4 regions of the Nocardiopsis sp. iso_238 genome follow, and region 4 is predicted to be linked to each of the others. Evidence: predicted binding sites of a transcription regulator. Region 4 holds the regulator's gene; each other region holds the start of a gene.

Region 1 (2,199 bases), 2.7 Mb from region 4:
GAAGCCTTCCATGGAACTGCCCTACGTGTTCGTGAGTGATGGATGCGCCCGGTGGGGCGCCCGGGACAGCTTTCACCACCCCTGGTCATCGGTCAACCGCGAATCGTGACAGACAGTCGCGAGGTGGTCGCGTGCCCGGCCAGGGCTCTGGCTTCCTCGCTGGTCGCGGCGATGAGGACCAGCGCCCCGACCTCCCCGCTCGGACCCTCCTCAGCCGGGACCGCCAGCACGGGCCGGTCCCCGACGACCTCGACGGCGTGCCCGGGTCCGGGGTGCGGTCCGCCGAACCCGTCGGCGCCCGTGGCCGCGAGCACGTCCACGCGGCTGCCGGGGGAGAGCAGACCGACCGCCCCCGGATCGGCCACCCGCACCGGGACCGCGACCATGTCAGCGCCGTAGCGGAGCGCCGGGGGGTCGCTCAGCCGGGCGTCGGTCAGTACCTCGCCCCGGCGCACCGGAGCGTTCAGCGAGAGCCCGGACGTCGGGTCCCCGGGGGCGAGGGCCCCGTCCGGGACGGAGCGCTCGGCCATCACGAGCGGGGTGAGGTCGTCCCCGGACAGCGGCGCGGTGGCGTCGAGGTCCCTGGCGGCGACGAGCACCTCCGCCTCGGGCTGGGGAGGGGGTCGCAGGACGAGGACCGCGCAGACCACGGCCAGGGCGGTCAGGACCGAGGCGACGGCGCGGCGGTGACGGTCGAGGAGGCGGAGCGGGCCGCGCCGGAGCCGGAACGGGGGCGGGGGGTTGCTCATGTCTCCAACGCTAGGCCGGGGGAGGCGGCCCGGGAGGGTTGTCCACAGGGCGGATTTCCGCCCGGACCCCGCAGTGCCCGGGGGCCCCGGAGACAACAGAAGCGCCGCCGAGGGGCCTCGGCGGCGCGGCCACGGTCAACGGTGCGGTGGCTCAGCTGCTGGTCGCGGCGGTGCTGCCGCTGGTGCTCTTGCTGCTCGACTTGTCGCTGCCGCCCGTGCTGGCGGTGGAGGCGGCGGCGGGGGTGCCGGTGCCGCCGGAGTCGGAGGAGGGCTTGGCGGAGTCGGCGGACTTCTCGCCCTTGCCCTCGGTGCCGCCGTCGGTGTTGGAACCGGTCAGGGCGGAGCTGTTCGTGGTGGACTTACCGCTGTCGGTGCGGTAGAAGCCCGAACCCTTGAAGACGATGCCGACCGCGGAGTACACCTTGCGCAGGCGCCCCTCGCACTCGGGGCAGACCGTCAGCGAGTCGTCGCTGAAGCTCTGCACGACCTCCATCTGGGCGTCACACTCGGTGCACGCGTACTGGTACGTAGGCACTGTTCCGGGTCCTCCTTGCTGGCACTCACACCCGTTGACTGCTAAATAGTACGCGTTCGCCGACCACGGCCGCGACAACCCCTCACCGCTGCGGCGCCGGGTGTCCCGTGAGCCGGGCGGTACCGGGCCGGGCCTGCGGGGTGCGCGCGTACCGGGGCAGGTCCGGGACACGACCGCCAGCCATAACGTTCCGCCCCGTCGCCTTAATCCCCCCGGCCCCGTGTCCCGGGGCGCACGGGCCTCACCGGGGCCGGCCGTCCGGGGCGCCGCCGGGCCAGACCGCCGAGCCGGGGTCGAACACGTGGAGCCCGCCGCCCGGGGTCACGACGGCGTCCACCGGCCGGTCGTGCGGCTCCGCGGGCAGCGCGTCCACGAACTCCTCGTCGTGGACCACGGCGATCGCGGGCGTGTGCGGGCCCCGGAGCGGCAGCGCGCGGTCGTAGCAGCCCGCGCCGCGCCCCATCCTCGTCCCGCTCCGGTCCACCGCCACGGCCGGGCAGACCACCGCGTCGGCGCGGCCCAGCACCTCGGGGCCGTAGCGGTGCCCGGTCGGCTCCACCAGTCCGTGTCCGGCCGGTTCGAGTCCGTCCGGACCTTCGTAGGCCGCCCAGTCGAGCGTCCCGTCGGGCAGGAAGACCGGCAGCAGCACGTACGTGCCGCGCTTCCACAGCGCGTTGACCAGCCCCCGGGTGCCGGGCTCGCCGCCCACGGAGTAGTAGCAGGCCACGGTTCCGCCCATGGCCAGCCACGGCAGTTCCATGAGGGTGTCGCGGACGGCGGAACCCACACGGGAGCGCTCCGCCGCGTCCCTCTCCCGCCGCGCGGAGAGCAGGCGGGCGCGCAGTGCGCGCTTGGCGTCGCGGTCGTGTTCGTTCGTGGCACCCATGGGCCCCAGTGTGGCACCCGGCCCCCGCC
Region 2 (2,199 bases), 2.5 Mb from region 4:
CTGGTGCTGCCGTTCGGCTTCCGGACCACCCTGCCGGGGGCGCTGGCGGGCTTCGCTCTGCTGGGGGTGCTCGGGATCGGGCTGGCCACGCTCTCCTACCTGGCCGCGATGCTCGCCAAGCAGACCTACGTGTTCGCGCCGATCATCCAGACGGTGATGATGCCGCTGATGCTGCTCTCCGGCGTGCTGCTGCCGATGGAGCTGGCCCCGGGGTGGCTGTACACGCTGTCGCGGTTCAACCCGGTGGCACACGTGGTGGACGCCGCGCGCGTGCTCTTCGGGGGCGGCGCGTGGGACGGCACGGTCCTGGTCGGCTGGGCCGTGGCGGTCGCGATGACCGTGGTGGCCCTGGTGGTGGGCGCCCGTTCGATGCGCCGCCTCAACGGCTGAGCGAGGTGCGAACTCCTGGACGCCAGGTCTACTGAGGGCGCCTCCCCTGTTCGCCGAGCGCTCAAACCGTTGTGGGGTGGGAAGTCCAGCCTGATCAGGGCGGTTTCTCCGGCTGACGAAATCGTGACCGCATCGATTGCACTTTCCATGGTCGAGGGGGGCGTCCGCCTGTCCGTGGCCCCTCGTAACCTGCGAGGAAGATTCCCCCGGCACGAGGGCGGCGGCGGGTGGAGTGGGCCGACGTCAGGTTCCATGGTTCGTGGTTGAGTTCGGGAGGCGATGAGTCATGTGGCATGTAGGGGTTATGTCCTCGGTGTCCAACTTTCGAGAAGTTGGAAAAACGAGCCCTTGTCACTGGTAAGTTGCCTGGTCAAGAAGTCTGCTCCCCGCGCACGCGGGGATGGTCCCAAGCCCCGCCCCCTCAGAGGGGGCGGGGTTTTCTGCTCCCCGCGCACGCGGGGATGACCGTGGTGGCCCTGGCGGTGGGCGTCCGTTCGATGCGCCGCCTCAACGGCTGAGCCGGCGGACCCCTGGTCACCGGGCCGGTACGTACCTGGCCACCAGGTCAACCGGGGGTTCGCCTTCTGTTCGCGGAGCGCTCAAACCGCTGTGGGGAGGGAAGTTCGTCCTGGTCACAGCTGTTTCTCCAGGTGGAGAAATCGTGACCACATCGTTTGCACTCTCCATGGCCGAGTGCTAAAAAAGGGAGTGGTTAGCACTCACCTTTGCCGAGTGCTAACCGGATCGAGGCTGCGAGACCGTGGACCTCCGGCAGCAGGGTTGCCGGTGCGGAAGCGGTCGTCCGTCGCGGGCGCACGCCTCGTCCCATCGCGTATCAGCCCGGTCACGGGAGGACAAGAACTCAATGGCAGCCAAACTGATCGCGTTCGACGAGGAGGCCCGTCGCGGCCTCGAGCGCGGTATGAACCAGCTCGCTGACGCCGTGAAGGTCACGCTCGGCCCGAAGGGTCGCAACGTCGTCCTGGAGAAGAAGTGGGGCGCCCCCACGATCACCAACGACGGTGTCTCCATCGCCAAGGAGATCGAGCTCGAGGACCCGTGGGAGAAGATCGGGGCCGAGCTGGTCAAGGAGGTCGCCAAGAAGACGGACGACGTCGCCGGTGACGGTACGACCACCGCCACCGTCCTGGCCCAGGCCCTCGTCCGCGAGGGGCTGCGCAACGTCGCCGCCGGCGCCAACCCGATCGGCCTCAAGCGCGGCATCGAGGCCGCCGTGGCCCGCATCAACGAGGAGCTCGGCAACCTCTCGAAGGACGTCGAGACCAAGGAGCAGATCGCCTCCACCGCCTCCATCTCCGCCGGTGACACCCAGATCGGTGAGACCATCGCCGAGGCGATGGACAAGGTCGGCAAGGAAGGCGTCATCACCGTCGAGGAGGGCCAGACCTTCGGTCTCGAGCTCGAGCTCGCGGAGGGCATGCGCTTCGACAAGGGCTACATCTCGCCCTACTTCGCCACCGACCTTGAGCGCATGGAGACGGTCCTCGAGGACCCGTACATCCTCATCGTCAACTCGAAGATCTCCAACAACAACGAGTTCCTGCCCGTTGTCGAGAAGGTCCTCCAGTCCGGCCGCCCGCTGATGGTCATCGCCGAGGACGTCGCTGACGGCGCCCTCCAGACCCTCGTGGTCAACAAGATCCGCGGCACCTTCAAGTCCGTCGCCGTCAAGGCTCCGGGCTTCGGTGACCGCCGCAAGGCCCAGCTCGGTGACATCGCCGTGCTGACCGGCGGCCAGGTCATCACCGAGGAGGTCGGCCTCAAGCTGGAGAGCACCGAGCTCGACCT
Region 3 (2,199 bases), 2.7 Mb from region 4:
TCGGCGATGATCAGCAGCGGCTTCTTGTTCTGGACGACCTGCTCCAGCAGCGGGAGCAGCTCGTTCAGGTTGCCGATCTTGCCCTGGCTGATCAGGATCTGCGCGTCCTCCAGGACGGCCTCCTGACGGTCTCCGTCGGTGACGAAGTAGGGCGAGATGTAACCCTTGTCGAACTGGAGGCCCTCGGTGAAGTCGAGCTCCAGACCGAAGGTCGGGGACTCCTCCACCGTGATGACGCCGTCCTTGCCGACCTTGTCGAAGGCCTCGGCGATGAGGTCGCCGATCTGGGCGTCCTGCGCGGAGTTGGTCGCCACGTAGGCGATGTCGGCGCGCTCCTTGATCGGCACGGCGCGCTCGAGCAGGATCTCGGAGACCCGGGCGGCCGCGGCGTCGATGCCCTTCTTGAGGGACATCGGGGAGGCGCCGGCGGCGACGCTGCGCAGGCCCTCGCGGACCAGCGCCTGCGCCAGCACGGTGGCGGTGGTGGTGCCGTCACCGGCGGCGTCGTTGGTCTTGGTGGCGACCTCCTTGACCAGCTGCGCGCCCAGGTTCTCGTAGGGCTCGTCCAGCTCGATCTCACGGGCGACGGTCACGCCGTCGTTCGTGATGGTGGGGGCACCGAACTTCTTGTCGATGACGACGTTGCGGCCGCGCGGGCCGAGCGTCACCTTGACGGCGTTGGCGAGGCGGTCCACGCCCCGCTCGAGGGCGCGGCGGGCGTCGTCCTCGAACTCCAGGATCTTCGGCATGTGTGAGTACTTCCTCTAACGGTTCGGGTCGAAAGAGAACATCCCGCCCCGCCCGGCTTCAGGGCCGACCGGTGCGGGATGTTCGAAGGCTCTGCGCCGAGAGCTACTTCTCGACGACCGCGAGGAGGTCGCGGGCGGAGAGAACCAGGTACTCCTGGCCGTCGTACTTGACCTCGGTGCCGCCGTACTTGCTGTAGAGAACGACGTCGCCGACGTTCACGTCGAGGGCGACGCGCTTGCCGTTGTCGTCAAGGCGACCGGGACCCACGGCCAGGATCTCGCCCTCCTGGGGCTTCTCCTTGGCGGTGTCCGGGATGACCAGACCGGAGGCGGTGGTCTGCTCAGCCTCCAGGGTCCTGACCACGACGCGGTCCTCGAGCGGCTTCAGCACGGTCTTGGTGGCGGTCGACACGGTGTGACCTCCCCCTTCAAAGTCTCGGTGTATCTGACGTCGGCCCATGCGTGAGCACGGACCAACCACGTAAAAGGGGCGACCGCGGCGGCCTGTCGTCGCGGGTGCCAGACCGGCCTCGTCGCGTTTAGCACTCTACCCCCGAGAGTGCCAGAATGGAAATGTGGCGGGGCTCCGGACCCTGGGGCGGACCCGCCACCCGTCGTGCCCACAGCAGGAGGATCCATGCGCGTTCCCGCGTTCTCGGCGCTGCTCACCGACGCGGGACGGGAGGTCCTCGCCGGGGTGGACCCCGCCGCCGCGGCCAGCAACCCCCTCGCCGCCGCTTCGCGGCTGCGCGCCGACCCCCGGGTCGCCGCACTCGACCCCGACCTCCCCGTGTCCGAGCTCGTCAACGCCGTGATGACCCAGGTGGGCCTGCGGGAGCGGGGCCGGGCCAAGTTCGGGGAGAACGCCGCGCGCATGTACTTCACCCCGAACGGGCTGGAGCAGTCCACCCGCCGGACCGTGGCCGAGTACCGCGCCGAGCGCACCGCCCGGCACCTGCCCCCCTCGGTGGCCGGGGGCGCCGTCGCGGGCGACCTGTGCTGCGGGATCGGCGCGGACCTGCTGGCCCTGGCCGGTCGGGGCGTGCCGGTGGAGGGCGTGGACGCCGACCCCCTGACCGTGGCGGTGGCCCGGGCCAACATCGAGGCTCTGGGGCTCACGGAGCACGCCCGCGTCCGGGAGGGCGACGTGAACGCGGTCGCGGTGGGCGACCACCCGCTGCTGTTCTGCGACCCGGCCCGGCGCGGAGGGCGGGGCCGGGTGTTCGACCCGGCCGCCTACTCGCCGCCGTGGGACGTGGCCACCCGGCTGGCGGAGGGCGCGGAGGCCGCCTGCCTGAAGGCCGCCCCGGGTATCCCGCACGAGGTCCTCTCCCCCGCCGCCTCGGCCGAGTGGATCTCGGTGGACGGCGAGCTGAAGGAGACCGCGCTGTGGTTCGGCGGGCTGGGCTTCGGCCCGGACGGGCCGCGACGGCGCGCGACGGTGCTGCAC
Region 4 (2,199 bases):
GGCGCCCTCCACGTAGATCCGGCTCTCCCGGGCCGTGCGCGCCCGCGCGTCGGTCACCGCGATCGAACCCGAGGCGCTGCGCAGGGGAGCCCTGGGTGCCGCCGCCGGACGCACCAGCGTCACCGGCTCACCGTCCACCAGGAACGCGGCCGGTCCCAGCTCGAACACCCTGCGTCGCCCGTCCCGGTCCTCCAGGGTCACGGCGGCCTTGTCCCAGGACACCACCGCCCCGCAGAAGGTCTCGTCGGCGTCCTCCACGACCAGGTCATGGCTGAGGGGTATCTCGCGTACCGCGCCCTTCCGGGGTCGTCGCCAGTCTCCCGCCAGAACGTCGCGGCCGTAACGGCCGGTTCCCTTGGTAACCACGGTGGTGCAGTCTACTGGTGACGGACCCGGGAAACCCGTTGGCGGGTGGCGCACGTCGCCGCTCGGGTAGGGAAGAAGCACCCCCCGTCCCCGTGTTACCGCCTGCGGGTAGCCGTGTGGGTTTGCGGCCGGGCATAGAATTAGCACTGAGGACCTTGGAGTGCCAGGAGGTGGCGAGTTGCTGGATGAGCGCAAGCTCGCAGTCCTGCGTGCGGTCGTCGAGGACTTCGTCAACACCAACGAACCCGTGGGTTCGCGGGCGTTGGCGGACCGTCACCCCCTTGGTGTCTCCCCGGCGACCATTCGCAACGACATGGTCGCCCTGGAGGAGGACGGCTACATCGCCCAACCCCACACCAGTGCGGGACGGGTGCCCACCGACAAGGGGTACCGGCTCTTCGTCGACCGGCTCTCCTCCGTCAAGCCGCTCTCGGCGGCCGAACGGCGTGCCATCGAGTCGTTCCTCGGCGGTGCCGTGGACCTCGACGAGATCGTCGCCCGCACGGTGCGGCTGCTCGCGCAGCTCACCCGGCAGGTCGCGATTGTTCAGTACCCGTCGCTGACCCGCTCGTCGGTGCAGCACGTGGAACTGGTGCCGCTCGGCGGCCAGCGCATCATGATGGTCGTCATCACCGACACCGGACGGGTCGAACAGCGCGTCATCGACGGGCTGGGATCGGTCAGTGAGACCGTGGTGGACGACCTGCGCAGCATGCTCAACCGCGCCATCGCAGGCAGACACCTCGGCGACGTGCCGGACGCGGTGGAGGACCTGCCCGCCCAGGTCGCACCGGAGGACCGTCCCGTCGCGGTCGCGATCCTCTCCGTCCTGCTGGAGAGCCTCGTGGAACGTCACGAGGAGAAGATCGTGCTGGCTGGCACCGCCAACCTCGCCGCGGTCGACTTCGCGGCCAGCCTGCGCGACGTGCTTGAGGCACTGGAAGAGAACATGGTCCTCATACGACTCCTCGGTGAGGCCAAGGACCCCTCCATGCTGACGGTGCGCATCGGCGCGGAGAACTTCCACGAGGGCCTTCGATCCACTTCCATCGTGTCGGCTGACTACGGCGTGGGAAACCAGTCGCTGGCCAAGATCGGAGTGGTGGGCCCCACCCGTATGGACTACCCAGGGACGATGGGCGCCGTCCGTGCGGTGGCCCGGTATGTCGGACAGATTTTGGCAGGACAGTAACTCAGTGGCCAGAGACTATTACCAGGTTCTCGGGGTGCGTCGCGACGCGTCCAAGGACGAGATCAAGAAGGCGTACCGGCGGCTCGCGCGCGAGCTCCACCCGGACATCAACCCGGACCCCGCCACCCAGGAGCGCTTCAAGGAAGTGACCCAGGCCTACGAGGTCCTCTCCGACGAGAACAAGCGTCGGATGTTCGACATGGGTCAGGACCCCTTCGCCCCAGGTGGCGGCGGCGGTGCCGGAGGCTTCGGCAACGCGGGCGGGTTCGCCTTCGACGACATCATGAACGCCTTCTTCGGCGGTGGACAGCCCGGCGGCCGCGGCCCCCGGGAGCGGGTCCGGCGCGGGCGCAGCATCAAGATCCGTATCGAGCTCGACCTCGTCGAGACAGCGTTCGGGGTCAGCCGGGAGATCACCTTCCCGACCGCGATCCTGTGCGAGACGTGCCAGGGAGAGGGCACCGCGGCCGGTTCGCACCGGACCACCTGCGACATGTGCCACGGCCAGGGCGAGGTATCCCAGGTCACGCGCTCCTTCCTCGGTCAGGTCATGACCTCGCGTCCCTGCCCGCAGTGCTCCGGCCAGGGTTCGGTCATCACCAACCCCTGCGGCGACTGCGCGGGCGAGGGCCGGGTCCGGG

What was found. The regulator HrcA, encoded in region 4, represses chaperone genes, less so after heat shock. The targets are predictions, from matches to a motif close to TTGGCACTCTCNNNNNGAGAGTGCCAA.
Region 1: the regulator HrcA is predicted to act here: its motif matches at 1,303-1,329, upstream of AC0VYL_RS03445 (FmdB family zinc ribbon protein).
Region 2: the regulator HrcA is predicted to act here: its motif matches at 1,064-1,090, upstream of groL (chaperonin GroEL).
Region 3: the regulator HrcA is predicted to act here: its motif matches at 1,289-1,315, upstream of groES (co-chaperone GroES).

What each region holds. Positions count from the first base shown of each region.
Region 1 covers NZ_CM149668.1:758,932-761,130, forward strand. Annotated here, with positions in the region: gene AC0VYL_RS03435 (MscL family protein) at 1-12, opposite strand, end outside; gene AC0VYL_RS03440 (SAF domain-containing protein) at 93-749, opposite strand; gene AC0VYL_RS03445 (FmdB family zinc ribbon protein) at 901-1,284, opposite strand; gene AC0VYL_RS03450 (5-formyltetrahydrofolate cyclo-ligase) at 1,526-2,170, opposite strand.
Region 2 covers NZ_CM149668.1:603,030-605,228, forward strand. Annotated here, with positions in the region: gene AC0VYL_RS02720 (ABC transporter permease) at 1-390, shown strand, start outside; gene groL (chaperonin GroEL) at 1,256-2,199, shown strand, end outside.
Region 3 covers NZ_CM149668.1:813,221-815,419, reverse strand. Annotated here, with positions in the region: gene groL (chaperonin GroEL) at 1-749, opposite strand, end outside; gene groES (co-chaperone GroES) at 853-1,161, opposite strand; gene AC0VYL_RS03695 (THUMP-like domain-containing protein) at 1,387-2,199, shown strand, end outside.
Region 4 covers NZ_CM149668.1:4,337,772-4,339,970, reverse strand. Annotated here, with positions in the region: gene AC0VYL_RS19660 (DUF3097 domain-containing protein) at 1-366, opposite strand, end outside; gene hrcA (heat-inducible transcriptional repressor HrcA) at 545-1,558, shown strand; gene dnaJ (molecular chaperone DnaJ) at 1,563-2,199, shown strand, end outside.